DNA from 2 places in the Pseudomonas sp. LS1212 genome. Region 2 is predicted to be linked to the other one. Evidence: predicted binding sites of a transcription regulator. Region 2 holds the regulator's gene; the other holds the start of a gene.
The links. Region 2 encodes FliA, which starts transcription of late flagellar genes. Its sites were predicted from a motif close to CTAAAGTTTNNNNNNNNNNNGCCGNTAA; they were not measured.
Positions count from the first base shown of each region.

Region 1 (14,686 bases), 1.2 Mb from region 2:
ACCACGGCCATCGGGCCGCGCTCGGTGTCGAACACGCAGACGACACGTTCGTTGCGGGCGAACAGTTCCGGTACGTTTTCAGCGGTGGTCTGGTTGACCGAGAACAGCCGGCCAGGCACGTAGACCATTTCGCGCAGGGTGCCGGCCAGCGGCATGTGCACGCGGTGGTAGTCCTTGGGCGACAGATAAACGGTAGCAAAGTCGCCACCCATGAACGGCGCGGCAGTGGCTGCATCGCCGCCGAGCAGTTCCAGTACGCTGAAACTGTGGCCCTTGGCCTGGAAGATCCGCCCGTGTTCGATGGGGCCGAGCTGGCTGACGGCACCATCGGCCGGGCTCAGGATCGTGCCGGGCGTGTCGTCCAGCGGGCGTGCGTCGGCTTTCAGGGCGCGGGTGAAGAAGGCGTTGAAGTGCTCGTAGGCGGTCAAGTCTTCGACCAGGGCTTCGGACATGTTCACCTGATAGCGTTTGGCAAACCAGGCGGTGAAGGTGTTCTTGAACCAGCGCACGCGGCACTCGGCAATGCAGCCGGCAAGACGCGAAAGCAGATTATGCGGCAGCAGGTATTGGCTGAAAATGAACAAGCGGGATTTCATCAGTTTTCCTTAAACTTCTTTAGGCGTGTCCGGGAGGTTGCCCCACTCGCTCCAGGATCCGGCATAGCCCTTGACACGCGGGTAACCGAGCGCCTTGGCCACCAGGTAGGTAAAGCCAGAGCGGTGGTGGGTCTGGCAATGGGTGATCAGTTCTTTGTCTTTGGTGATACCCAGGTTTTCGAGGACTTGGGCTATGTCCTTGCGAATGCGCAAGTCGCGGTTCAAATCCATGCCGGCGGTCCATTCGAAATTGACCGCGCCGGGGATATGACCACCCTCGGCTGCAAGGACTTTCTTGCCGGAATATTCCAGCGGGCCGCGTGCATCCCATATTGCCAGGTCCAGGGCGCCCAGACGGCTTTGAAGGTACTCGCGGGTGGCGGTTGGCTCGTCGTGCAGAGTCAGCGCAACCGGGCCGCCGACGGCGGGCGGGACTTCGGTCGACAAGGGCAGGCCTTCGCGTTGCCAGGAAAGCAGCCCACCATCGATATAGTGGTAACGGCTATGCCCGATGACGTCGAGCAGCCAGATGAAGCGCCCGGCCCAACCACCGCCTTCATCGTCATAGACCACGTAGACAGCGTCAGGGTTGTGGCCCAGTTCACCGAACAGCGCTTCAAGCGCGGCTTGTGAAGGGAGCAGGCCCGGTGCAGGCAGTTGGCCCAGTTGCGTGCGCTTGGGGTCGACAAAGCGCGCACCGGGGATATGGCCGGCGGTATACCGGGCAGTACTGGTAAGGTCGACGAGGATCAATTCTGGAGCTTTCAGGCGAGCGTGCAGGTCACCGGGTTCGATCACCAGTGGCAAGCCAGAGAATTTAGGCATGTAAGGTCTCCAGATCAAAAGAGAGGGCCGGATTGTAGCGCAAGCATCAGTTAGTGCGGTTGCTAAAGCTGGTCAGTGCACGCTCGATGCACTGCGCTGTCTTGCCGAAGGCCTGCACGCTGATTTCCGAGAGCGGACCACCGCCCTGATCGGCCACCAGGAGCATGACGACACGGCCATTGCTGGCCAGCGAGCGCATGAGCAGATGCTCACCCTTGAACAACCCACGCAGGCTGGCCGGTAGTAGCGCCGAAAACTTCGCGTTATTGGCAGGTGTCAGACGAATCTGCGCAGGTTGAGCCAGTAGTCGCTGCAGCACGTTGCTCTGGCTGATCAGCAAATTGAGGCTGGCCGCTTCGGCGGGCAGCCCGTTGCTCTGGTGGACCCGCAGGGTAGTCAGCGTCTTGTCGGCCATCAACATCAATACGCGCTGCATGCCACATGCCACCAGTGCATCACGGGCATGGGTCGTCAGGTGCATGGCATTGGTGAAGCGACTCGGTTCTACCAGCAACGCCGAGCAGTACTTGCGCCACGCTTCCAGCGACTGCGCCGATGGCGGCGGGGCCGGCAGCAGGCCGCGGTGGACACGCCGGGCCGTCCAGGGCCAGATCAGCGCTTCGGCCGGGTGCCAGAGGCCGGGTGCCGCATGGGCGTGGGCGCTTTGCACTGCCTGCTGGTGGATCTGTTGTTGGAGGTCGGCCAAGGGCATCTGCAGGTAGAGGCTGGTCAAGTACTGCCAGCGGCTGTTGTGCGGGCTGTCCCAGGCCTGCTGCGCCGAAAGCGCGAGGCCGTTGGCCAGCAGCACGGTATTGGCGGGCTGGTTCAGCCAGCGGCTCAGTACCGGGTTGTCATCCAGGTGTCGTTGTTGGCGCAAGGGGTGTTCGTTGTCACGTGCGATGTGCAGTGCCTGCACCAATAAGCGACGGTCTTCGAGCAGCAGGCGATAACCCTGAATGATCCAGGCGGGCAATCGCCAGATTTCGGCCAGGGCCTGGCACAGTACGAGCAGGCGGACGCCAAACAGCTCTTCTTCGACCACGCGCGCCGACTCACCCTTGTGGATGACTCGCAGCTCCCATTCTTCCAGCAGTTGGGGGTGGGTAACCGCCAGTGGCCAGAGCGGGGAGAGGAACAACAGGCTGCCCCAGTGGACTTCCTGCCAGAGCCGGGCCAGGCGACTGGCGAACAGGCCATTGGCCTGCTGCGCGGCATGCTGGCTGATCAACTGCAGTTGGCCAAGGGTGCCGGGAATCTCTTCGGGTTCGACGGCAGGCAGGCGTTCGAGCAATGCCTCGGTGCGTTTGAGCCCCAGGCGATTGATCGCGATTTCCAGGCTCTCGGCAGGCTCGGCCATGCTGTTTTGGGTGTGCTGATTCGCTTCGCGCATCACGCTGAGCACCAGTGCCGGGCTGCCCTGCATCAGTTCGGCAATCTCGCGCAGCGAGCGGCGACTGTCAGCCATCGCGGCACGAACCTGCCCATGGCTGGCGAGCGGCACGGGCAATCGAACACCGTCGAGGAGCTTGAGCCAGGTATCCAGGCTTTTTGGATTTTTAGTTGGCACGATAGTTTCGATAAATGCTCTGAAAGGGGCCCAACTGATTTTTTGCCTTGACTGGCTATAGTCTGGCGCAGAACGGCCGATAAGTAGAAGAAGAGTTTTACAAACTTGCGCCCCGACCCTGACCACGACTTTGTAAGTGCTTCTAACCCATGGCTAAAATTATCGGCATCATCGTCGTATTCGCGAGTGTGCTCGGCGGATATGTTCTTTCTCACGGCAAGGTTGCCGCCCTGATCCAGCCTTTCGAGGTCTTGATTATCGGCGGTGCGGCCCTGGGCGCGTTCTTGCAGGCCAACCCCGGCCGCATGACCATGCACGTCATAAAGAAATCCCTGAGCATGTTCAGCTCGCGCTTTTCCCACACCTTCTATATCGAAGTGCTGGGGCTGGTCTACGAGATCCTCAACAAGAGCCGACGCGAAGGCATGATGGCGATCGAGGGCGATATTGAAGATGCCGCGGCAAGTCCGATTTTCGCCAAATACCCTGCGGTGCTCAAAGATGAACGCATGACGGCGTTTATTTGTGACTACTTGCGCATCATGTCCTCGGGCAACATGGCTCCCCATGAGCTGGAAGGCCTGTTCGACATGGAGCTGGTGAGTTTGAAGGAAGAGCTCGACCATCCCTCCCACGCCGTAAACGGCATCGCTGACGGGATGCCGGGTTTCGGTATTGTCGCGGCTGTACTGGGGATCGTGGTGACCATGGCCTCTCTCGGTGAGGGCGATCAGAAATCCATTGGCTTGCACGTCGGTGCGGCACTGGTCGGTACCTTCTTCGGTATTCTTGCGGCCTACGGCTTCTTCGGGCCGTTGTCGACTGCCTTGCGCCATGATGCCAAGGAAGAGTTGAACGTGTATGAAGCCATCAAGGCGGCGCTGGTGGCCTCGGCATCGGGCATGCCGCCATCGCTGGCCGTGGAGTTCGGTCGCAAGGTGCTGTACCCGGCGCACCGCCCCAGTTTCATCGAGCTGGAACAAGCGGTTCGCGGTCGCTGAGTCATGGAGAATAATCAGCCGATTATCATCAAGCGCGTCAAGCGCTACGAAGGCGGCCATCATGGCGGAGCCTGGAAAATCGCCTTTGCCGACTTTGCCACGGCAATGATGGCGTTCTTCCTGGTCCTGTGGCTGCTTTCCACGGCAACCCCTGAACAGAAAATCGCCATCGCCGGTTACTTCAAGGACCCGATCGGTTTCTCGGAGAGCGGTACGCCGTTCATAATCGACATGGGCGGTTCGCCCAAGCTGGCACCGGATAAGACAATCAACCCGGAGATCGAGGCTGAGCCCCAGCCGGAAACCACACCCCAGATCAACCGGGAACAAGTCCAGAGCATGGCCGAGCAGGTCGAGCGCGAGCGCCTGGAGTTACTGCTGCAGGAGCTGCAGAACAAGGTCGAAGAAAATCCGCAGTTGCAGAAGTTCAAGGACCAGATCCTGTTCGAAATCACCCAGGATGGCTTGCGCATTCAGATCATGGATGCCGAGAACCGGCCTATGTTCGATTTGGGCAGCGCCCGTCTGCAGCCGTATTTCGAAGACATCCTGCTGGCCATGGCCGACACCATCAAGGCGGTGCCGAACAAGATCAGCGTCAGCGGACACACCGACGCCAAGCCGTTCGCCGGTACCGGCGATTTCGGAAACTGGGAACTGTCGGCCAATCGCGCCAACGCGGCGCGCCGCGCTCTGGTTGCTGGTGGCTATCCCGATAGCCAGGTCGCACGGGTGGTGGGCTATGCCTCCTCGTCCCTGTTCGACCGCAAGAACCCGCTGAATCCTGTCAACAGGCGCATTGATATCATCGTGTTGACGAAAAAGGCCCAGCGCGAAATCGAAGGCGAACAAAACGCCCCCGATGCAGCCAAGCCCGATGCCGCCGCGATCGATCCAGCGGCGGCACCGGTTGACCCGAGCGAGCCGATGCAGCCGCGTGAGTTACGACAAAAGCTGAACATCTTCGAGGATGGCGTCCTGAAGATGGATGAGCCCGGCAAGCAGTAAGCGCCGTCCACTCCGAGCAATCGGGGCGGGCGATCAGCCGTGTCCCTTCATCGCAAGTTCACGGTAGTAGGTGCCCAGTGCCGTCAGTCGGCAGCCGGTGTGGTTGATGGCGGCGTCATACAGGTGTTCGGCGTCGACCGGCTCGACCAGGCTGTGGCGATTGCAATGCTGCAATTGAGCGAAGATTTCGCCATGCTCGGGGACGAAGCAAGCGAATTGCGTGGGCTCGAAGCTGGGGTCAAGTTCGAACACCGTTTCCGGCTCGGGAAACCACTCGGGCAATTTGCGCAGGGTTTCTTCAGGCACCAGCGGCGCCACCTCTCGAAGTGAAATGAAGCGCGAAACGTTGGTCTTGAATACGGGCCGCTGCTCCTGGGTGCCCAGCGCGTTATCGACGAATGCATAAAGGTTGCCGGGTGTGATCGCGCCTTGCACGTTGGCCGCGGCACCGTTCAGCGCTTGCAGCAGCAGGCTGGTGAACAGCGTGTGGCGGGCCCGCTCCCGGGCATGGTGGGGGCTCTTGCAGGCGATCAGCAGGGTGACCCCTTCGCCAATGATGCTGGTGCCGGCCTTCAACGTCCGGCTTTCGCCCGCAGTATCGGCATGGCAGCAGTCCAGGATAATGACCTTGTTCCTGGTTGCGGTGGCCTTGGAGGCCCAGGTCAGAATATCGCTCAAACGGATGCCGTCGGCGAAGTTGCGCGCATCCTGGGGCAGGATCATCCCCTCATCGATGCTGGTATCGAATTGGCCGTTGCCGGCAAAATAGAACAGCGCGGTATCGCATTCCCCGGAAAACAACGATTTGATCTGCCCCTCCAGGGTGTGATGGGAGACGTCGGTTTCGACCGAGGTCAGTATGCGGCTGTTGAAGTTCGGTCTGCCGCAGGCATGCCGGCTCAACACCGATGCCATGGCAATGGCGTCGGTGTGACAGCCGGCCAGGGGCGGAACATGGCGATAGTGGTTGATACCGACAAAAAGGGCTTTACGCATGTTTGATCCCTTCATTCACAGAGTGCGAATTGACGCCGCCATTAACAGGAAAGGGACGGCATGAAGAGATGACCTTTGTTCAAATCGAGATGTGCGGCAAGGTACTGCCACAAAAGGAGAAATGTCCTTCCTTCGTTGGTTAAAAAATCCTACAGAAGGGGCATCGTAAGTAAGAATCGGCGCCCGTCCCTTGTGGGAAAAGCGCCTGATACTTAGTAGCTGTCTTGGGGCAGGCTGGCGATGATCGAGCGATAGCTGTTCATGCGCTGTTGCTGTACGCGGCCCTCTTCAAGGGCCTTGAGCAGGGCGCAACCCGGTTCGCGGTCGTGCTTGCAGTCACGAAAGCGACACCTGCCGAGCAGATTGTTGAACTCGATGAAACCGGCTTCGACATCGGCGCGGCTGACGTGGCCAAGGCCGAATTCGCGGATACCCGGGGAGTCGATCAGCTCGCCGCCACCAGGGAAATGGAACAGTCGAGCGGTAGTGGTGGTATGCGTGCCTTGCCCGGACCATTCGGACAATGGCCCGACGCGCGTTTCTACGTCCGGCAGCAGGCTGTTGACCAGCGACGATTTGCCGACGCCGGACTGGCCGACGAACACGCTGATGTGCCCGTTCAGGCGTGCCTGCAATTGTTGCATGCCATCGCCATGATGGGCCGAGACTTCCAGTATCGGATAGCCCAGCTGCCGGTAGACGGCGAGCAGTGCATTGAGTGCCGGGGCATTCTGCTCGTCGATCAGGTCGGCCTTGTTCAGCAGCAGCAGCGGGTGAATGCCGGCATGCTCGGCGGCAACCAGGTAGCGGTCGATCAGATTTGCATGTGGCTCGGGCATGGGGGCGAAGACGATGACGATCAGGTCGACGTTGGCGGCGACCGGCTTGAGCTGGCCACGGTTGTCGGGCCGGCACAGTTCGGTGTCGCGCGGCAGTTGCGCGACGATCACACCGATGCCCTGGTTGCCGGCGCGCCAGACCACCCGGTCGCCGGTGACCAATGCGGGCAGGTTGGCGCGCAGGTGGCAACGGAACACCTGGCCGGCTTGTTCGCCTTGTTGCGCCTCGACCTCCACTTGCACACCGAAGTGCGCGATCACCAGGCCTGTTTGTTCAGGCCCGAGGTCGCCGCCTTCGAGCACTTCCAGGGCATGGGATTCGCGTTTGGCAGCGCGGGCAGCACGCTCGCCCTGGATTTTTTCGATGCGCCAGTTCTGGCGACGGTTGAGCTGGCGTTTGGCCATGAATGTTCCGTGTCGATAAAGCAGGGGGTATGGATAAAACGGCAACGAGTTTAGCACGGCCCACTAGGCTAAACTGCGCAGCTACGTCGAGGAGCAGAACCATGCAAAACCCAAACAACCTGATTTGGATCGATCTGGAAATGACAGGTCTGGATCCTGACCATGACGTCATCATCGAAATGGCGACCATCGTCACCGACAGCGACCTCAATACCCTCGCCGAAGGCCCGGTCATCGCCATTCACCAGAGTGACGAGATCCTGGCCGGCATGGACGAGTGGAACACCCGTCAGCACGGCGGTTCCGGCCTGACCCAGCGCGTTCGTGAAAGCCGCATCAGCATGGCCGAGGCCGAGGCCCAGACGATTGCCTTCCTGGAGCAATGGGTGCCCAAGGGCAAGTCGCCGATCTGTGGCAACAGCATCTGCCAGGATCGCCGCTTCCTTTATCGGCACATGCGCGAGCTGGAAAACTACTTCCACTACCGCAACCTCGATGTCTCGACGCTCAAGGAGCTGGCTGCACGCTGGGCACCGAATGTTCAGGACAGTTTCAAGAAGGGCAGTACCCACCTGGCGCTGGACGATATCCGTGAGTCCATTGCCGAGCTTCGCCACTATCGCGAGCACTTCATCAAGTTCTGACTGCGCCCTCTTTTGGTGCTTGAGCCAACTGGGTAGACTGCGCGCCCTTTTGCACGGACCGCTGCCATGTTGTTGATGCTCTACCTGATTGCAATCACCGCCGAAGCGATGACCGGTGCCCTGTCGGCCGGTCGCCGTGGCATGGACTGGTTTGGCGTGGTGTTGATTGCATGCGTCACCGCATTGGGCGGCGGTTCGGTGCGTGACGTGTTACTCGGGCATTACCCGCTGACGTGGGTCAAGCACCCGGAATACCTGGTGCTGACCAGTATCGCGGCGCTGGTGACGATTTTTATCGCACCGCTGATGCAGCACCTGCGCTCGCTGTTCCTGGTGCTCGATGCCGTTGGCCTGGTGGCATTCACCCTGATCGGCTGCATGATGGCCCTGGAACTGGGGCACGACATGCTGGTGGCGTCCATCAGCGGCATGATCACCGGGGTGTTTGGCGGGATTCTTCGCGACATTCTCTGCAACGATATTCCGCTGGTCTTCCGTCGTGAGCTGTATGCCAGCGTGTCATTCGCGGCAGCCTGGTGTTATCTGCTTTGCCTGCATCTTGAAGTGCCTGGCGAGCAGGCAATTCTGCTCACGTTGTTTGGCGGCTTCCTGCTGCGACTGCTGGCCATCCGTTTTCACTGGGAAATGCCCAAGTTCGTTTATAACGACGAGCATTGAGGATCCAGGTTGCCCGCCTATCGGCTACATAGGTTCGGCTCACCTCGGTCGGCGTAGCCGCTGCCGTAGGCTGCGCTCGCGCGCGCAGCGGGCGCAAGATCTTGAGATCGCCGGGGGAGCCCCTGCGGGACTCCAGCGCAGCCTGGCGGCAGCGGCTACAGGATTCGGCTACGTTCCGCGTGCTGCTTCAGTGCCCATTGGACATGCTCGCGGACCAGCTCCGAAGGGTGGTCGCGACGCGCACGCAAGGCCTCGAGCACCGGAATGGTCGACGGCGCATTCCCAAGCCCCACCGCCAGGTTCCGCAGCCAGCGCTCATAGCCGGCGCGGCGCAAGGGCGAACCTTCGGTACTGCTGAGAAACTTTTCCTCATCCCACATGAACAGCTCGGCCAGCTCGGCATTGTCCAGATTGTGCCGCGGCTTGAAGTCGGTTTCGCCGGAAGGTCGGGCGAAGCGGTTCCACGGGCAAACGATCTGGCAATCATCGCAACCGAACACCCGGTTGCCGATCAGCGGGCGCAGCTCTTCGGGAATGGCGGTTTTCAGCTCGATGGTCAGGTAGGAAATGCAGCGACGCGCATCCAGCACATAAGGGCCGACGAAAGCCGCCGTGGGGCAGATGTCCAGGCAGGCGCTGCAGCGTCCGCAATGCTCGGTGCCATGCGGCGGGTCGACCGGCAGCGGCAGGTCGACGAACAGCTCGGCAAGGAAAAAATAACTCCCTGCCTTGCGATTGAGCACCAGGGTGTTCTTGCCGATCCAGCCCAGGCCCGCCTGTTCGGCAATCGCCTTTTCCAGTACGGGCGCGCTGTCGACAAAGGCGCGATAGCCAAAGGGGCCGATCACTTGCTGGATACGCTCGGCCAGCTGTTGCACGCGCTTGCGGATCAGCTTGTGATAATCGCGGCCCAGGGCGTAGCGCGAAACATAGGCTTTTTCAGGTTGGGCCAGGCGTTGCGCCATGTGCGTGTCGCCCGGCAGGTAGTCCATGCGCAGCGACACCACGCGCAAAGTGCCGGGCACCAGCTCCTCGGGATGGGAGCGCTTGCTGCCGTGGGCACCCATGTATTCCATTTCGCCGTGGTAACCGGCTTCGAGCCAGCGTTGCAGGTGTTTTTCGTGCTCGCCCAGCTCCAGGCCGGCAATGCCGACTTGCTGGAAGCCCAGTTCGCGGCCCCAGTCTTTGATCGACTGGGCCAGGGCGGGGAGATCGACGATAGAAGCAGACATGCGAAGAAGGAAACCGGGGCTGAGGTGCGTATAATTCTGCCAGACATCGCCATGGATAGCCCCAGCATGCTACCGACATCCACTGAATTACCCGACGTACTGTATAGCGCCGCGCAGGTCCGCGACCTCGATGCGCGGCTGATCGCCGCCGGTACGCCAGGTTTCGAGCTGATGCAGCGTGCGGCCCATGCCACCTGGCGCGCCTTGCGCCGTCGCTGGCCGCAAGGCCAGGTGCTGACGGTGCTGACCGGTCGCGGCAACAATGCAGGTGATGGCTATTTAGTGGCGGCACTTGCCGAGCGTGCCGGCTGGCAGGTGGAAGTGCTGACCGTGGCCGATCCCGCTACGCTCACCGGTGACGCCGCCCTGGCCTGCGCCGAGGCGCAGGGTTGCGGCGTCTCGATCTGGCCCTGGGCTGCCGGGACAGTCCTGGAGGGCATCATTGTCGATGCCTTGCTCGGAACCGGGCTGGTCGGGGCGGTCCGTACGCCCTATACCGAAGCGATCGAAGCGATCAACGCCAGCGGTCTGCCGGTCGTGGCCGTCGATATTCCCTCGGGGCTTTGCGCCGATACCGGGCAGGTATTGGGGGGTGCGGTGCGGGCCCAGCTGACAGTCAGCTTTATCGGCCTGAAGATCGGCTTGTTCACCGGCCAGGCGCCGGACCGGGTCGGGGAGCTGGTTTTCGATGACCTGCAGGCTGACCCTGCGATCGTCGCGCAGGTCGCAGGCGTTGCCCGGCGCTTGAGCGCCACTGCCTTGCCGCGCCTTGCCGCGCGTGCACCGGCTTCGCACAAGGGGCAGTTCGGCCGGGTGCTGGTCATCGGTGGTGAGCGCGGGATGGGCGGCGCGGCACTGTTGAGCGCCGAAAGCGCCTTGCGCAGTGGTGCCGGCATGGTATCGCTGGCCACGCGCAGCGAGCACGTCGCTGCGGCTTTGGCGCGCATGCCGGAGGTCATGACGGTGGGTATTCATTCGGCCAACCAATTGATGGACCTGGTCGAGCAGGCCTCGGTGCTGGTCGTCGGGCCCGGCCTGGGTCAGGCGGCCTGGGGCCGCAGCCTGCTCTCGGTGGCGGCCAATGCCGGGCGGCCACAGGTCTGGGATGCCGATGCGCTGAATCTTCTGGCCAGTGGCGCCGCAGTGCTGCCGGCCGGCAGTGTGATCACGCCGCACCCGGGCGAGGCCGCAAGGCTCCTTGGGATCACCACCCAACAGGTGCAGGCCGATCGGGCCGCTGCCGCGCACGCACTTGCGCAAAAATATGCTGCGGTCTGTGTTTTGAAGGGGGCCGGCAGCTTGGTCGCCGACCCCACCGGCAGCCTGGTCCTGTGCGATCGCGGCCACCCGGCCATGGCCGCCGCGGGGCTTGGCGATGTGCTGGCAGGTTTGATCGCGGCATTGCTGGCCCAGGGGTTGCCGCTATTGGAGGCCGCGTGCCTGGGTGTGTGGTTGCATGCCAGTGCCGGGCAAGTTGAAGGGCAAAGAGGCCGTGGGCTGGCGGCCAGCGATTTGATTCCAGCCATTCGTCAGTTGCTTGAGGAGCAAACACCGTGTCTGAAGTAACCCTGTACCTGGCCGATGAAGCGGCCATGATCAGCTTCGGTGGGCGACTGGCCCAGATCACTCAGGGAGTAGGGGTGATCTTTCTCGAAGGGGACCTGGGGGCAGGCAAGACCACGCTGTCACGCGGTCTGATCCGGGGGTTGGGGCATGTCGGGGCGGTCAAGAGTCCGACCTTTACCCTGGTCGAACCTTACGAGATTGATAGCTTTCGGGCCTATCACTTTGATCTGTATCGTCTTGTCGACCCCGAGGAACTGGAATATCTGGGTGTGCGCGATTACTTCGAAGGCGATGCATTGTGCCTGGTTGAGTGGCCCCAACGTGGTGCGGGCTTTTTGCCAAAGCCCGACCTGACCATTACCATAAGCCCCCATGCAGGTGGTCGTTCGTTGAGCTTGGCCCCGCAAGGCCCGCGTGGCGAATCCTGGTGTGCCGCTCTGGCGTTGGAATTCAAATAAATTATGGGGATAGGTATGCGCGTTCGCGCACTGGTTGCTGTCGTAGGATTGCTGCTTACGGCAGTGGCCGTTGATGCTTTGGCCGTTACGCAAGTCAAGAGCGTGCGTTTGTGGCGAGCACCGGATAACACACGCCTGGTGTTCGACCTTTCGGGCCCGGTGCAGCACAGTGTTTTCACCCTCACATCCCCGGATCGTCTGGTGATCGACATCAATGGCGCGACCCTGGCGGCGCCCTTGCAGGTCTCGACCTCCAATACCCCGATCACCAGCGTGCGCTCCGCCCAGCGCACGCCTACCGATTTGCGGGTGGTGGTCGACCTGAACAAGTCGGTCACGCCCAAGAGCTTTATCCTGGCGCCGAACCAGCAGTATGGCAACCGTCTGGTGGTCGATCTCTATGACCAGGAGGCCGATGCGTCGCCACCACCACCGACCCCGACTGTGGCGACCGCGCCTGCAGTTCCAGTGACCCCGGCGCAACCGGCGATCAAGCTCACCCCAGTGCCTAACGGCAAGCGTGACATCGTGATTGCCATCGACGCCGGCCACGGCGGCGAAGACCCGGGTGCGTCAGGCTCGCGCGGCCAGCATGAAAAAGACGTCGTCCTGGCCATCGCCAAGGAATTGCAGCGCCAGATCAACACAGAGAAGGGCTTCCGGGCCGAGTTGACTCGTACCGGCGACTACTTCATCCCGTTGCGCAAACGTACCGAAATCGCCCGCAAGAAAGGCGCCGACCTGTTTATCTCGATCCATGCCGACGCGGCACCGTCCACGGCGGCCTTCGGCGCCTCGGTGTTCGCCCTGTCCGATCGTGGCGCAACGTCGGAGACGGCGCGCTGGTTGGCCGACAGTGAAAACCGCTCCGACTTGATCGGCGGCGCGGGCAACGTCAGCCTGGACGACAAGGACCGCATGCTCGCGGGCGTCCTGCTGGACTTGTCGATGACAGCTTCGCTGACGTCGAGCCTGAACGTCGGGCAGAAGGTCCTGACCAACATTGGCCGGGTCACGCCGCTGCACAAGCGGCGCGTGGAACAGGCCGGGTTCATGGTGCTGAAATCGCCGGATATCCCGTCGATCCTGGTGGAAACCGGCTTTATCTCCAATGCCAACGAGGCCTCCAAGCTGGCTACTGCCAGTCACCAACAGTCCCTGGCGCGTTCGATTCACAGCGGCGTGCGCCAGTTCTTCCAGCAAAACCCGCCACCGGGCACCTACATTGCCTGGCTGCGCGACAACGGCAAGATCGCTCAGGGCCCGCGCGACCACGTAGTGCGTTCCGGCGAGACCCTGGCAATGATCGCGGTGCGCTACCAGGTGGGTATCGCGACCCTGCGCAGCGCCAATGACTTGAAGACCGATGAGCTGAAGGTCGGCCAGGCCCTGGTTGTCCCCAGCACTGCGCTGGCGGCACAACCATGAGTGGCTCTGCACGCATTGAGCTGCTCAGCCCGCGGCTGGCCAACCAGATTGCCGCCGGTGAAGTGGTCGAGCGCCCGGCTTCGGTGATCAAGGAGCTGCTGGAGAACAGCCTGGACTCCGGCGCCCGGCGCATCGACGTTGAAGTCGAGCAGGGCGGTGTCAAGCTGCTGCGCGTACGCGACGACGGCGGTGGCATCCCGGCAGACGATCTGCCGCTGGCACTGGCCCGTCACGCGACCAGCAAGATCCGCGACCTGGAAGATCTCGAGCGGGTCATGAGCCTGGGCTTTCGCGGTGAGGCGCTGGCCTCCATCAGCTCCGTGGCCCGCCTGACCCTGACTTCGCGTACGCCTGAGGCCGACCAGGCCTGGCAGGTCGAGACCGAAGGCCGCGACATGGCTCCGCGAGTACAGCCTGCGGCGCACCCGGTCGGTACCTCGGTAGAGGTCCGCGACCTGTTTTTCAATACCCCGGCCCGGCGCAAGTTCCTCAAGACCGAGAAAACCGAATTCGACCACCTCCAGGAAGTGATCCGGCGGCTGGCGCTGGCCCGTTTCGATGTGGGTTTTCATCTGCGCCACAACGGCAAAAGCGTCCTCAGCCTGCATGAAGCCCACGACGATACCGCCCGTGCGCGGCGCGTGGCGTCGATCTGTGGGCCGGGATTCCTTGAGCAGGCGTTGCCGATCGAAGTGGAGCGCAATGGTCTGCACCTCTGGGGCTGGGTTGGCTTGCCGACGTTCTCGCGTAGCCAGGCCGACCTTCAATATTTCTTCGTCAATGGTCGTGCGGTGCGCGACAAGCTGGTAGCTCACGCGGTACGCCAAGCGTATCGCGATGTGCTGTTCAACGGCCGGCACCCGACTTTTGTGCTGTTTCTCGAAGTCGACCCCACCGGCGTCGACGTCAACGTACACCCGACCAAGCATGAAGTGCGTTTCCGTGACGGGCGCATGGTGCATGATTTCCTCTACGGCACCCTGCACCGTGCCCTGGCCGACGTGCGGCCGGAAGATCAGTTGCCGGCCGCAGCGGCGACGCCCGAGGTGGTGCGCCCAACCGGCTTGCAGGCCGGCGAGTTCGGCCCCCAGGGCGAAATGCGCCTGGCTGCCCACCTGCTCGAACAGCCCCAGGCCGAGCCTGCGGCGCGGGCGGCGGGCGGCGGTGCCGGGGCGGGCTATCAATACCAGTACTCGCCACGTCCGGCGCAGCCCTTGCCGGCGGCTGAAACTCAAAGCGTATACCGGGAGTTCTTCGCACCATTGCCGAGTGCCGCTCCCAGCGCCTTGCCGGACAGCCAGGGCGATATTCCACCGCTGGGCTACGCCCTGGCCCAGCTCAAGGGGATCTACATTCTTGCGGAGAACGCCCAGGGGCTGGTACTGGTGGACATGCACGCCGCTCACGAGCGGATCATGTACGAGCGGCTGAAGGTCGCCATGG
Region 1 covers NZ_CP102951.1:515,262-529,947, forward strand. Annotated here, with positions in the region: gene asd (archaetidylserine decarboxylase) at 1-596, opposite strand, end outside; gene NVV94_RS02360 (rhodanese-like domain-containing protein) at 606-1,421, opposite strand; gene NVV94_RS02365 (HDOD domain-containing protein) at 1,468-3,000, opposite strand; gene motA (flagellar motor stator protein MotA) at 3,138-3,989, shown strand; gene motB (flagellar motor protein MotB) at 3,993-4,997, shown strand; gene NVV94_RS02380 (caspase family protein) at 5,031-5,993, opposite strand; gene rsgA (small ribosomal subunit biogenesis GTPase RsgA) at 6,206-7,237, opposite strand; gene orn (oligoribonuclease) at 7,339-7,881, shown strand; gene NVV94_RS02395 (trimeric intracellular cation channel family protein) at 7,948-8,559, shown strand; gene queG (tRNA epoxyqueuosine(34) reductase QueG) at 8,715-9,791, opposite strand; gene NVV94_RS02405 (NAD(P)H-hydrate dehydratase) at 9,858-11,357, shown strand; gene tsaE (tRNA (adenosine(37)-N6)-threonylcarbamoyltransferase complex ATPase subunit type 1 TsaE) at 11,345-11,815, shown strand; gene NVV94_RS02415 (N-acetylmuramoyl-L-alanine amidase) at 11,819-13,243, shown strand; gene mutL (DNA mismatch repair endonuclease MutL) at 13,240-14,686, shown strand, end outside.
Region 1: motA (flagellar motor stator protein MotA) is a predicted target of FliA. The motif match lies at 3,044-3,071, and genes of this name have one in related genera.

Region 2 (14,686 bases):
CGCGCTGTTCCAGCTGGGCAAGCTTGTCCGGCAGCGGCGCGACGACCGCTTTCAACTCGTGCAGCACCTCACCCATGCCGACGCTACCGTTCTGGTAGTCATCGAGCCGCTTGCCCAGGTCCTTGATGCGCTGGTCGCGCAGCACATTGTCCCGGGCCTGCTGCTCGGCAAGCAGGCGCAGTTTTTTGGTATGCGCCAGGAACATCCCCAGGCTCGTAGCCCAGAGAATGCCCAGGAGGATAACGGCGACCTCGAAGATCAATCAGATGCTCTCCAGCTCGGACCACTCTTCCTCGGTCATCATCTTGTCCAGCTCGACCAGGATCAGTAATTCGCCGTTCTTGTTGCACACGCCTTGAATGAACTTGGCCGACTCTTCGTTACCGACGTTCGGTGCGGTTTCGACTTCCGACTGGCGCAGATAGACCACTTCGGCCACGCTGTCGACCAGAATCCCGACCACTTGCTTGTCGGCCTCGATGATCACGATACGGGTATTGTCGCTGACTTCCACCGGCGCCAGGCCAAAACGCTGGCGGGTGTCAATCACCGTGACCACGTTGCCGCGCAGGTTGATGATGCCCAGCACGTAGCTCGGCGCACCGGGAACCGGAGCGATCTCGGTGTAGCGCAAGACTTCCTGGACCTGCATCACATTGATGCCGTACGACTCGTTGTCCAGGCGAAAGGTTACCCACTGCAGAATAGGATCTTCGGAACCTTGTGCAGACGATTTGTTCATACCCATAACCCCTCAAAATCCGCCGTTGACGGTTGCTCAGTTCAGCCGCGCGCCAGGCGCGACCCCTTTATTTTTTATGTTTGGCCGCAGGTGTTGCGCCCTGCATCTGCTTGACCGCACCGCTGGCAATCAGCTCGGCCAGTTCAGACACGTCCAGCAACGCGCACATGTGTTCAATGACGGTTCCGGCCAACCAGGGCCGCTGCCCGCGCTGGGTCCGCCATTTGATTTCGTTGGGGTCCAGGCGCAGCGACCGGCTGACCTGATGTACCGCCAGCCCCCACTCGTAGCCCTGGACCGAGATCACGTATTGCAGGCCTTGCCGGAAATCATCGCGATAGCGGTCGGGCATGACCCAACGCGCCGTGTCGAGCACCTTGAGGTTACCGCCCTGGCTGGGCAGGATGCCGAGAAACCAATCAGGCTGGCCGAACAGCGGCGTCAGCTCGTGCCCGGCCAGTGAATAGATCGAGCCCAGGCAGACCAGCGGCACGGCCAGGGTCAGGCCCGCCACATCGAACAACAGACACTCGAAGGGCTCGGCCGCCCAGGCCGGGCGTCCATCGCTGGTCACGCGCGGCGGTGCGGCATGGTTGGCGGCCGGCAAGTACACGTCCACCAACGGTTCCAGCGGTTGGATCGCAGCCGCCGGTGGCTCGGGGACCTCGACCTTGACCGGCGCTGCCTTGAGCTCGACAGGCACGACCGGTGTAACGCTGCCGATGGCCTTGGCCACCGAAGCGACTGCCGCATCGCGGGCCTGTTCTTCCAGCACTGCAGCCTGGAACTCGTCCAGCGCGATGCTCTGCTGCGAAACCGGCTCAGGCATCGGCACAGGCTCGGGCGCCAGCTCTTCAGTGGCCTCCTGCAACAGCGCATCGAGGTAGGATTGCAGGGCCAGTTGCGGCCGAACGGCGATATTGACCGGACGATTCATCAGGCCACCTGCGCGACAAGTTGTTGGGCGAGCAAATGCTTGAGCAGCGTGCGGTAGGCCACTACCCCGCGGCTCTTGCCGTCAAATTGCGAGGGCGTCTGCCCGGCCCGGCTGGCATCGCGCAGCCGCGTATCGACCGGAATGAAACCCTGCCAGATGTTGTCCGGATAGCCATCACGCAGCACCCGCAAGGTGCCCAGCGAGGCCTGAGTGCGGCGGTCGAACAGCGTCGGTACGATCTGGAACGGCAGCGCCTGCTTGCGCGAGCGGTTGATCATCGCCAGGGTGCTGACCATGCGTTCGAGCCCCTTGACCGCCAGGTATTCGGTCTGCACCGGGATCACCAGCTGCTGGCTCGCCGCCAGCGCATTGACCATCAGCACACCCAGCAACGGCGGGCTGTCGATCACGGCGTAGTCAAAGTCCTGCCACAGCTGCGCCAGACTCTTGGCGATCACCAGGCCCAGGCCGCTCTGCCCGGGCGATTGACGCTCCAGGGTCGCCAGCGCAGTGCTCGACGGCAACAGCGAAATGCGTTCGTCGCTGGTCGGCAACAGCAATTGCCCAGGCAGCCCCTGCGGCACCGCGCCCTTGTGCAGGAACAGATCGAAGCAGCTGTGTTCCAGCTCATCGGGGTTATGCCCGAAATAGCTGGTCATGGAGCCGTGGGGGTCGAGATCGACCACGACCACGCGCTTGCCCGCCTCTGCCAGCAAGCCGGCTAAAGCGATGGACGTGGTGGTCTTGCCGACCCCACCTTTTTGATTGGCTACTGCCCAGACTCTCATTGTGCGGCTTCCTCCCGGCACGGCAGTTGGCCCGACCGAGACACGTTATAAGGTCGGTGACGGGGAATTGACGACCTTGGCCCCGACCGACTGCGATACGGGCACCGGTGCAGTTTGTGTGCCAGCACGCTTCAACGCGGCATCGGGTTTGACATTGGCACTACCGGCGCCAGTGATGCTGCGGCGCACTTCCAGGTTACGGGAGATCACCAGCACCACGCGGCGGTTGCGCGCCCGCCCTTCGGCCGTGCCGTTGCTGGCAATCGGCTGGAATTCGCCGTAACCGACCGAAGCCATGCGGACCGGGTTGATCCCTTCCACCGCCAGCATGCGAACGATGCTCGCCGCCCGCGCCGACGACAGCTCCCAGTTGGTCGGGTATTGCGCCGTACGGATCGGCAGGTCATCGGTAAAGCCTTCGACATGCACTGGATTATCGAAGGGTTTGAGGATCTTCCCGACCTTCTCGATGATGGTGAAGGCCACGTCGCTGGGCATGGCATCGCCGCTGCCGAACAACAGCGAGGAATTGAGCTCGATTTCGATCCACAGCTCGTTGCCACGCACGGTCAACTGATCGGACTTGATCAAGTCGCCGAAGGCATCGCGCACGTCGTTGGCGATGGTCTGCAATGGATCGATCGAGGCCTGGGCCAGCCCTGCATCGAGCTGCTCGCTATCCTTGATCAATGGCTCGGCCGGCTTGATCGTCACTGGCCGTTCATCGCCGATCGGAATCGGCTTGAGGCTGCGATCGGCGTCGTTGAATACCCCGATCAGCGCCTGGGACAGCACCTTGTACTTGCCCTCGTTGACCGATGAGATCGAATACATCACCACGAAAAACGCAAACAACAGGGTGATGAAATCGGCATAGGAGACCAGCCAGCGCTCGTGGTTTTCATGCTCCTGGGGCGGACGACGACGAGCCATGCGCTACTCCATGAAGCCCTGAAGCTTCAGTTCGATCGAACGCGGGTTCTCGCCTTCGGCGATTGAGAGAATGCCCTCGAGCAGCATTTCCCGGTAGCGCGACTGGCGCATGGCGATGGACTTGAGCTTGTTGGCAACCGGCAACAGCACCAGGTTGGCACTGGCCACACCGTAAATGGTGGCGACGAACGCCACGGCGATGCCATCACCCAATTGCGAGGGGTCGGCCAGATTGCCCATCACATGAATCAGGCCCATGACCGCACCGATGATGCCGATGGTCGGCGCGTAGCCGCCCATGCATTCGAATACCTTGGCGGCCTGCACATCGCGGTTTTCCTGGGTGTAGAAATCCACTTCGAGAATGCTGCGAATGGCTTCCGGCTCGGCACCGTCGACCAGCAACTGCAGGCCCTTGCGTGCATAGCTGTCCGGTTCGGTGTCGGCAATCGCCTCCAGGCCCAGCAAGCCTTCCTTGCGCGCGGTCTGGCTCCAGTTGACGACGCGATCGACACCGCCTGCCAGGTCGATGCGTGGCGGGAACAGAATCCAGCCGAAGATCTGCAAGGCGCGCTTGAAGGCGCTCATCGGCGACTGCAGCAAGGCAGCTGCCAGGGTCCCGCCGATCACGATCAGGGCCGCCGGACCGTTGAGCAGGGCCATCAGATGGCCGCCTTCAAGGTAGTTGCCGCCGATGATGGCGACAAAGGCCAGGATCAGTCCGATAAGGCTCAGTACATCCATCAGATGCACGCCTCGGCCAGGTGCCGGCCGATCTCGTCCAGGCTATAAATCCCATCGGCGAGGTTGGCCTTGGCGATGGCCATGGGCATGCCATAGATCACGCAACTGGCCTCATCCTGGGCCCAGACATGGCTGCCGCCCTGCTTGAGCAGGCGCGCACCCTCACGGCCGTCGGCCCCCATGCCGGTGAGCACCACCGCCAGAACCTTGTCTCCGTAGGCGCGGGCGGCCGAGCCGAAGGTGATATCCACGCTTGGCTTGTAGTTCAGGCGCTCGTCGCCCGGCAGGATTTTCACCGTGCCGCGCGCGTCGACCATCATCTGCTTGCCACCGGGTGCCAGCAGGGCCAGGCCGGGACGCAACACATCGCCGTCCTCGGCCTCCTTGACGCTGATGCGGCACAGCTTGTCCAGACGCTCGGCGAATGCCTTGGTGAAGGCCGCCGGCATGTGCTGGATCAATACGATGGGTGCCGGAAAGTTGGCGGGCAGCTGAGTCAACACCCGCTGCAGCGCGACCGGGCCACCGGTAGACGTGCCGATTGCCACCAGTTTGTAGGCCTTGCGCTTGGGCGCAGGTGCGGCAACGGCCGGTGCCGGTGCCCGCGATGGCACGCTGCGCGCAGCAGCCGGTGCTGCGGCCGTCAAGCTGCTGACAGTCGGTTGCACACTGCTGACCGGCGCTGGCGACGGCTGGCCGTAGCCGCTGAAACGGCGATTGCTGCGGGAAACGGTGTGGACTTTCTCACACAGCAGTTGCTTGACCTTCTCGGGGTTGCGCGAGATGTCTTCGAAATTTTTCGGCAGATAATCGACCGCACCGGCGTCCAGTGCGTCGAGGGTCACACGCGCCCCCTCGTGGGTCAGCGAGGAAAACATCAACACCGGCGTCGGGCAGCGCTGCATGATATGCCGTACGGCGGTGATGCCATCCATCATGGGCATTTCATAGTCCATGGTGATGACATCGGGCTTGAGCGATTGCGCCTGTTCGATTGCTTCCTTGCCGTTGGTCGCGGTACCGACGACCTGGATACTCGGATCGGACGAAAGGATCTCCGAAACGCGGCGGCGGAAAAAACCGGAATCATCCACCACCAGGACCTTGACTGCCATAAACACTCCATTAGGCGACGCGAGCCTTGCGGCCCGCGCCACCGGGGTCAAATACGTCGCGCGGCGTAGCGCTTGAGCATGCTCGGGACGTCGAGAATCAGCGCAATGCGGCCATCACCGGTGATGGTGGCGCCGGACATGCCCGCCGTCCCCTGCAACATCTTGCCCAATGGCTTGATGACCACCTCTTCCTGGCCCACCAGTTGGTCGACGACGAATCCGATCCGCTGCGTGCCCACCGAAAGGATCACCACATGGCCCTCACGTTGCTCTTCATGGGCGGCGGAACTGACCAGCCAGCGCTTGAGGTAGAACAACGGCAGTGCCTTGTCGCGCACGATCACCACTTCCTGGCCGTCGACGACGTTGGTGCGCGACAGGTCCAGATGGAAGATCTCGTTGACGTTGACCAGCGGGAACGCAAACGCCTGATTGCCGAGCATGACCATCAGCGTCGGCATGATCGCCAGCGTCAACGGCACCTTGATGACGATCTTGGACCCCTGCCCCTTGGTCGAGTAGATGTTGATCGAGCCATTGAGCTGGGCGATCTTGGTCTTGACCACATCCATGCCCACGCCACGGCCGGACACGTCGGAGATCTCGGTCTTGGTCGAGAAGCCCGGGGCGAAGATCAGGTTGTAGCAGTCCGATTCGCTTAAGCGATCGGCCGCATCCTTGTCCATCAGGCCTTTTTCCACGGCCTTGGCGCGCAGCACGCTCGGGTCCATGCCCTTGCCGTCGTCGGAGATCGACAAGAGGATATGGTCGCCTTCCTGCTCGGCCGACAACACCACGCGCCCGCCACGGGATTTGCCCGATGCTTCGCGTTCCTCCGGCGTCTCGACACCGTGGTCGACCGCGTTGCGCACCAAGTGCACCAACGGGTCGGCCAGGGCCTCGACCAGGTTCTTGTCCAGGTCGGTTTCTTCGCCGACCAGTTCCAGGTTGATCTCTTTCTTCAACTGCCGGGCAAGGTCGCGTACCAGTCGCGGGAAGCGACCGAAGACTTTCTTGATCGGCTGCATGCGGGTCTTCATCACCGCCGTCTGCAAGTCGGCAGTGACCACATCCAGGTGCGATACCGCCTTGGACATCGCCTCGTCGCCGGTGTTGAGGCCCAACCGCACCAGGCGGTTACGCACCAGCACCAGCTCGCCCACCATGTTCATGATTTCGTCCAGTCGCGCGGTATCGACCCGCACGGTGGTCTCGGCTTCGCTGGCAGCGGGCTTGTCCGGTGCCGGCGAGGCCTGACGGGCCGGCGCCGGAGCCGGGGCCAAGGCCGGTGCAGCAGGCTCGGGCTTCTTCGTAACCGGCCGCTGGGCTATTGCGGTGTCTGCTGCCGGTACCGAGGCAGTCGGTGCGCCGGCAAACTTGCCCTTGCCATGAAGCTCGTCGAGCAGGGCATCGAATTCCTGCTCGCTGATGTGATCGCCGCGAGCCGGGCCTGCGGACGACTCACCGACCGCCACTGCTGGCGTCGCGACAGCCTCGACACTGAAGGCACCCTTGCCATGCAGCTGATCGAGCAGTGCTTCGAATTCATCGTCGGTGATTTCATTGCTGGCTTCGCTGCCGGCAGCCGCAACAGGCGCCTGGCTGGCCACAGGGCTGATCGCATCGGGCGCAAACTGCCCCTTGCCGTGTAACTGATCGAGCAGTGATTCGAATTCGGCGTCGGTAATTTCATCGCTGGCAGGCGCAGCGCAAACCTGAGCCTCGGCCTCGGCCTTGACGGCATTGAGCGAGTCGAGCAGCTGCTCGAATTCATTGTCGGTGATGTCCTCCGCAGCCGGCTCGGCTACGACCTCCGGTGCTGCGGCAACGGCCATCGACGCCGCTGCCTGCTCCTCACCTGCAGGTTCTGCCAGGCGCGCCAGGGCTTCGAGCAACTGCGGCGTGGCCGCGGTGATCCGAGTGCCCTCGCGCACTTCGCCGAACATGCCGTTCACCGCATCCAGCGCCTCGAGCACCACGTCCATCAACTCGGAGTCGACCCGGCGCTCACCTTTGCGCAGGATGTCGAAGACGTTCTCGGCGATGTGGCAGCACTCCACCAGCTCATTGAGCTGGAGGAAGCCGGCGCCCCCTTTTACAGTGTGAAAACCGCGAAAAATTGCATTGAGCAAATCGGCGTCATCCGGGCGGCTTTCAAGCTCGACCAGCTGTTCGGACAATTGCTCAAGAATTTCGCCGGCCTCTACCAGAAAATCCTGAAGGATCTCTTCATCGGCGCCGAAGCTCATTTGGTGCTCCCTAGAACCCTAGACTGGATAGCAGATCGTCGACATCGTCCTGACCGCTTACGACGTCTTCACGCTTATCGGCATGAATCTGCGGACCTTCACCCCGAGTCGGATGTTTTTCTTGATCTTTTTCCGCACGCAGCTGTTCGCGGTCGTGTTCGATACCGGCGAAGCGGTCGACTTGACTGGCCATCAGCACGAGCTTGAGCAGGTTGCTCTCGACTTCGGTCACCAGCTGGGTCACGCGCTTGATAACCTGGCCGGTCAGGTCCTGATAGTCCTGGGCCAGCAAGATGTCCTGCAGGTTCTCGGCAACCGCGCGCGTACCTTGCTCGCTGCGTGTCAGAAAAGCGTCGACACGCTGGGCCAGTTCACGAAACTCCGCCACCGCCACTTCTTTGCGCATGAAGCGCTGCCAATCGGCACCGAGGCCCTTGGCCTCTTCGCTGAGCTCGTTGAGCACCGGGGTACTCTTCTCGACCAGGTCCATGGTGCGGTTGGCCGCACCCTCGGTCAGCCTGACCACGTAGGAAAGACGCTCGGTGGCATCGGTGATCTGTGAAACTTCCTCGGCCTGCGGCATGTGCGGGTCAATCTGGAAACTGACGATCGCGCTATGCAACTCGCGGGTGAGCTTGCCCACTTCCTGGTACAGGCCGCGATCACGGGTCTGGTTCAGCTCATGGATCAGTTGCACCGCGTCGCCGAACTTGCCCTTTTCCAGGCTGCTCACCAACTCGTTGGCATGTTTCTTCAGGGTCGACTCAAAGTCCCCCAAAGACGAAATGTTGTGCTCCATAGCGCCCCCGTGACAGATATCAGCTATTGACGCGCTCGAAGATCTTTTCGATCTTTTCTTTCAGCACTTGTGCGGTGAAGGGCTTGACCACATAGCCGTTCACACCGGCCTGGGCCGCTTCGATGATCTGCTCGCGCTTGGCTTCGGCAGTCACCATCAGCACCGGCAGGTGCTTGAGGCGGTCATCGGCGCGCACCTGGCGCAACAGGTCGATGCCGGACATGCCGGGCATGTTCCAATCGGTGACCAGGAAATCGAAGTTGCCGCTGTGCAGCATCGGCAACGCAGTCACGCCGTCATCGGCCTCGGCCGTGTTGGTAAAACCCAGATCGCGCAACAGGTTCTTGATGATCCGCCGCATCGTCGAGAAATCGTCAACGATGAGGATTTTCATGTTCTTGTCCAATTCGACCTCCAAGCAGTCTTAAACGCGCCCAGCACCTGGGCACGCATTCAATCAAAAGCGGTTATTTACTTCGTGACTGCAGCGCAGTGTGCGCATGCGGTTTGCGCTCGGCCCTGAGCATTTCACACAGCCTTCAACGCGCTCGCCATTCCCCCAAGCGCCCGCGCAGACGCGCGGCACACTGGCTATGCAACTGGCTGACCCGGGACTCGCTGACGCCCAGAACCTCGCCGATTTCCTTGAGGTTCAGTTCCTCGTCGTAATACAGGGCCAGCACCAGGCGTTCGCGTTCCGGCAGGTTGGCAATCGCATCGGCCAGTGCCGCCTGAAAGCGTTCATCCTCAAGATCACGCGAAGGCTCGAGCGACGTATTGGCGCCATCCTCATGCAGCCCTTCATGCTCGCCGTCCTGCAACAGGTCGTCGAAACTGAACAGTCGGCTGCCCAATGTATCGTTCAAGATTGCGTAATAATCATCGAGACTCAATTGGAGTTCGGCCGCAACCTCGTGATCTTTAGCGTCACGTCCGGTTTTAGCTTCGATTGAACGAATTGCGTCACTCACCATGCGGGTGTTGCGATGCACCGAACGTGGTGCCCAGTCGCCCTTGCGGACCTCGTCGAGCATCGCCCCGCGAATGCGGATCCCGGCGTAGGTCTCGAAACTGGCCCCCTTGCTGGAGTCATACTTGGTCGACACCTCGAGCAAACCGATCATCCCGGCCTGGATCAGGTCTTCGACCTGAACGCTGGCCGGCAAACGTGCCAGCAAGTGATAGGCAATGCGTTTGACCAACGGCGCATAGCGTTCGATCAATTCATACTGCGAGTCACGCGAGGCCCTGCTGTACATCCGATAGCCGCTCGCACTCATGATACCGGTCCTGCATGGGTCCGCTGCACGAGGCGCTCGACGAAGAACTCCAGATGCCCGCGCGGGTTGGCCGGCAATGGCCAGGTATCGACCTTCTGCGCAATGGCCTTGAATGCCAGCGCGCACTTGGAACGAGGGAAGGCTTCGTAGACAGCTCGCTGCTTCTGCACGGCCTTGCGTACGCATTCGTCGTAGGGCACCGCGCCCACATACTGCAAGGCGACGTCCAGGAAGCGATCGGTGACCTTGGTCAGCTTGGCGAACAGGTTGCGCCCTTCCTGCGGGCTTTGCGCCATGTTGGCCAGCACCCGGAAACGGTTCATCCCGTAGTCGCGGTTAAGCAGCTTGATCAGTGCATAGGCATCGGTGATCGACGTCGGCTCGTCACAGACCACCAGCAAGACTTCCTGGGCCGCACGGACGAAACTGACCACCGAATCGCCGATGCCGGCAGCCGTGTCGATCACCAGCACATCGAGATTGTCGCCGATGTCGCTGAAAGCCTGGATCAGGCCTGCGTGCTGGGCCTGCGACAAATGCACCATGCTCTGGGTCCCGGACGCCGCCGGCACGATACGAACGCCGCCAGGGCCCTGCAACAGGACATCGCGCAGCTCACAGCGCCCCTCTATGACATCGGCCAGGGTTCGCTTGGGGGTCAACCCCAGCAGGACGTCGACGTTCGCCAGCCCCAGATCGGCGTCCAGCAGCATGACTCGCCGGCCAAGCTCTGCCAGGGCCAGGGACAAGTTCACTGACACGTTAGTCTTGCCGACGCCACCTTTGCCGCCGGTCACCGCGATCACCTGTACGGGATGCATGCTGCCCATGTTCGTTTTTACCTTGTCTTACTTAGACCGAGGCCACATGACTGGCTGCGCTTTCAACACCTTGAAAAATGCACGGCAGACCATCGATGTAGGTAGATTGCAACGTCTTCATATTCACCTCAGCCAACACGCTTGTTCGGGCTGTGGTAGAGATCAGCGAACATATCGGCCATGGCCTCTTCGCTGGGCTCCTCCTGCATTTGCACGCTCACTGCGCGACTGACCAGCTGATGCCTGCGCGGCAGATGCAAATCGTCCGGAATGCGCGGGCCATCGGTTAGATAGGCGACCGGCAATTGGTGACTGATAGCCAGGCTCAGCACTTCGCCGAGGCTGGCGGTTTCGTCCAGTTTAGTCAGGATGCAGCCGGCCAGCCCGCAACGCTTGTAACTGTGATAAGCGGCACTGAGCACCTGCTTCTGACTGGTCGTGGCCAGCACCAGATAGTTCCTGGCCTTGATCCCACGCCCGGCCAGGCTCTCGAGCTGCATGCGCAAGGCCGGATCGCTGGCCTGCAGGCCGGCGGTATCGATCAGTACCACGCGCTTGCGCAGCAGCGGCTCCAGCGCCTGGGCCAGGGACTGGCCGGGGTCGACATGGGTGACCGACACATTGAGGATTCGCCCCAGGGTCTTGAGTTGCTCCTGGGCGCCGATACGAAAACTGTCCATGCTCACCAGCGCCAGGTTCTGCGCGCCGTACTTGAGCACATAGCGGGCGGCCAGCTTGGCCAGGGTGGTGGTCTTGCCCATGCCGGCCGGGCCGACCATCGCGATGATCCCGCCCTCTTCGAGCGGCTCGACCTCGGGCGTGGCGATCTTGCGCGCCAGGTGTGCCAGCAGCATGCGCCAGGCGTGCCGCGGCTCTTCGATCTCGCAGGTCAGTTCCAGCAGCTCGCGCGACAAGGGGCCTGCCAGGCCGATGCGTTGCAGGCGACGCCAGAGGTTGGCCTGCTGCGGCTTGCAGCCTTGCAGCTGGGTCCATGCCAACGAGCCGAGTTGTACTTCGAGCAGTTCGCGCAGGCCGTTGAGTTCCGAACGCATCGATTCGAACACACGTTGATCGACGGCGGCCGAAGCCGGCGCAGCAGCGGCCGGACGGGGCGGCGGCTCATCGAAGTGCGGCTCGACCAAAGGTTCGGAAGCGGTCAGCGGCAAGCCGGCAAACAATTGGCGGTTGGTGGTCGCATCGCTGTCACCCCGGGTGCTCAATTCGGCCTGGGCCGAGACGATGCGCGACTGGGTCTTGCGCAGCTCGTCTTCGAGTTCGACATTTGGCACCCGCGGCGCCAGCGCAGACAGTTTGTAGTCCAGCGCTGCCGTCAGCTCGACACCGCCAGCAATCCGCCGGTTGCCGATGATGGCGGCATCAGCCCCCAGCTCATCACGAACCAGCTTCATGGCCTGACGCATATCGGCGGCGAAAAAACGCTTAACTTGCATAACCCCCTACCTCAGCCGTTGGGCCCTACTGTCGCAACGATGGTGACTTGCTTGTTATCGGGTATTTCCTGGTAGGCCAGTACATGCAGATTCGGTACGGCCAGGCGGCCGAATCGCGACAGCATCGCACGTATCGGCCCTGCCACCAGCAGGATCGCCGGCTGGCCTTGCATCTCTTGACGCTGGGCCGCTTCGATCAACGAACGCTGAAGCTTCTCGGCCATGCTTGGCTCCAGCAGAACGCCTTCTTCCTGACCCTGGCCGGCCCTCTGCAAACTATTGAGCAATATTTGTTCCAACCTTGGCTCAAGGGTGATCACAGGTAGCTCGGACTCAAGCCCGACAATGCTTTGCACGATAGCGCGACACAATCCGACGCGCACCGCAGCGACCAGCGCGGCAGTATCTTGACTCTTGGCGGCATTGTTGGCGATGGCCTCGGCAATGCTGCGAATATCGCGCACCGGCACCTGCTCGGCCAGCAGCGCCTGCAGCACCTTGAGCAAGCCGGACAGCGAGAGAATGCCAGGCACGACTTCTTCGGCCAGTTTCGGCGAGCTTTTGGCCAACACCTGCAGCAGTTGCTGAACCTCTTCGTGACCGATCAGCTCATGGCAATGCTTGTGCAGGATCTGGTTCAAGTGCGTGGCGACCACGGTGCTGGCATCGACCACCGTGTAACCCAGCGACTGCGCCTGGCTGCGCAGGCTGACTTCGATCCACACCGCATCCAGACCGAAGGCTGGATCCTTGGCGGTGATGCCATTGAGGGCGCCGAATACCTGACCAGGGTTGATCGCCAGCTCGCGCTCCGGATAGATCTCGGCTTCAGCGAGAATCACCCCCATCAGTGTCAAGCGATACGCGCTGGGCGCAAGGTCCAGGTTGTCGCGAATATGCACCGTGGGCATCAGGAACCCCAGGTCCTGGGAGAGCTTCTTGCGCACCCCCTTGATCCGCGCCAGGAGTTGACCACCCTGATTGCGATCGACCAGCGGAATGAGTCGGTAACCGACCTCCAGGCCTATCATGTCGATCGGGGTGACATCATCCCAGCCCAGCTCCTTGGTTTCCATGGCGCGCTGGGGCGAAGGCAGCAGGTCCTGCTGACGCTGGACTTCGGCAAGCGCCTGGACCTTGACCATGTTCTGCTTGCGCCAGACCAGATACGCAGCGCCGCCGGCCACCAGCGCCAGGCTGATAAAGGACACATGCGGCATGCCCGGCACCAGCCCCATGACCAGCATCAGGCCGGCGGAAACGGCCAGGGCCTTGGGCGAGTCGAACATCTGCCGATTGATCTGCTTGCCCATGTCTTCGGAGCCCGAAGCCCGGGTTACCATGATGGCGGCAGCAGTCGACAACAGCAGTGATGGCAATTGCGCCACCAAACCGTCACCGATGGTCAACAACGCGTACACCTTGCCGGCATCGGCAAAGGTCATGTCGTGCTGGAAGATACCGACGGCCATACCGCCGATCAGGTTGATGAACAGAATCAACAGGCCGGCAATAGCGTCGCCGCGCACGAACTTGCTGGCACCGTCCATCGACCCATAGAACTCGGCTTCCTGGGCCACTTCCGTACGCCGACTCTTGGCCTGGGCCTGGTCGATCAGGCCGGCATTGAGGTCGGCATCGATCGCCATCTGCTTGCCGGGCATGGCATCGAGGGTGAAGCGCGCGCTGACCTCGGAAATCCGCCCGGCGCCCTTGGTGACCACCACGAAGTTGATGATCATCAGGATCGCGAACACCACGATACCGACCACGTAGTTACCGCCGATCACGACCTCGCCGAAGGCCTGGATCACCTTGCCGGCAGCGGCGTGGCCATCATGCCCATGGAGCATCACCACTCGCGTGGACGCTACGTTCAGGGCCAGGCGCAGCAGGGTCGCCACCAGCAGAATGGTGGGAAATACGGCAAAATCCAGCGGGCGCAAGGCGTACACGCAGACCAGCAACACGACGATGGACAGTGCGATGTTGAACGTGAAGAACACGTCCAGCAGAAACGGCGGCACCGGCAACATCATCATCGCCAGCATGACCAACAGCAACAGCGGCACACCCAGGTTGCCTCGACCGAGGCCGACCAGGTTGCTGCGGGCAGTGTTGATTAATTGAGAGCGATCCACCGGTCTTCCTCGTGAACTCAAGCAAACTTTTGACGCCAGAGGCGTTGCAGCAGCTGCCATTGCAAGAAGCTTTCCAACTCTTGCGGGATGTTCGGAGGAATCATGGATTGCCTGTCAGGGCCTCATCGCTGGCAAGCCAGCTCCCACAGTAGCCGGATCTCTGTGGGAGCTGGCTTGCCAGCGATGAGGCCCTATCGGCCGCTAGAGAATCAGGAATCGCGACGCAGATCCGGCGGAATCGGCAAGTCCTTCAACGGCTCCGGCGGCTTGCCCTTGCCGGCGCGGTATTGGCGAATCTGATAGACATACGCCAGCACCTGCGCCACCGCCAGATAAAGCCCCGCCGGAATCTCCTGCTCAAGCTCGGTGGAGTAGTAGATCGAACGCGCCAGCGCCGGCGATTCAAGCAACTGGATATTGTGCTCGCTGGCGATCTCGCGAATCTTCAAGGCGATGAAGTCGCTGCCCTTGGCCAGCAACACCGGCGCACTCCCCTTCTCCGGGTCGTACTTGAGCGCGACCGCATAGTGAGTCGGGTTGGTGATGACCACGTCGGCTTCAGGGATCGCCGCCATCATTCGTCGCTGCGACATTTCACGCTGCAATTGACGGATGCGCTGCTTCACCTCCGGACGGCCTTCAGTGTTCTTGTGTTCGTCGCGCACTTCCTGCTTGGTCATCAACAG
Region 2 covers NZ_CP102951.1:1,666,271-1,680,956, reverse strand. Annotated here, with positions in the region: gene NVV94_RS07850 (DUF2802 domain-containing protein) at 1-262, opposite strand, end outside; gene NVV94_RS07845 (chemotaxis protein CheW) at 263-742, opposite strand; gene NVV94_RS07840 (CheW domain-containing protein) at 810-1,679, opposite strand; gene NVV94_RS07835 (ParA family protein) at 1,679-2,467, opposite strand; gene motD (flagellar motor protein MotD) at 2,513-3,400, opposite strand; gene NVV94_RS07825 (flagellar motor protein) at 3,404-4,144, opposite strand; gene NVV94_RS07820 (chemotaxis response regulator protein-glutamate methylesterase) at 4,144-5,259, opposite strand; gene NVV94_RS07815 (chemotaxis protein CheA) at 5,307-7,508, opposite strand; gene NVV94_RS07810 (protein phosphatase CheZ) at 7,519-8,307, opposite strand; gene NVV94_RS07805 (chemotaxis response regulator CheY) at 8,327-8,701, opposite strand; gene fliA (RNA polymerase sigma factor FliA) at 8,847-9,590, opposite strand; gene fleN (flagellar synthesis regulator FleN) at 9,584-10,417, opposite strand; gene flhF (flagellar biosynthesis protein FlhF) at 10,537-11,859, opposite strand; gene flhA (flagellar biosynthesis protein FlhA) at 11,871-14,000, opposite strand; gene flhB (flagellar biosynthesis protein FlhB) at 14,210-14,686, opposite strand, start outside.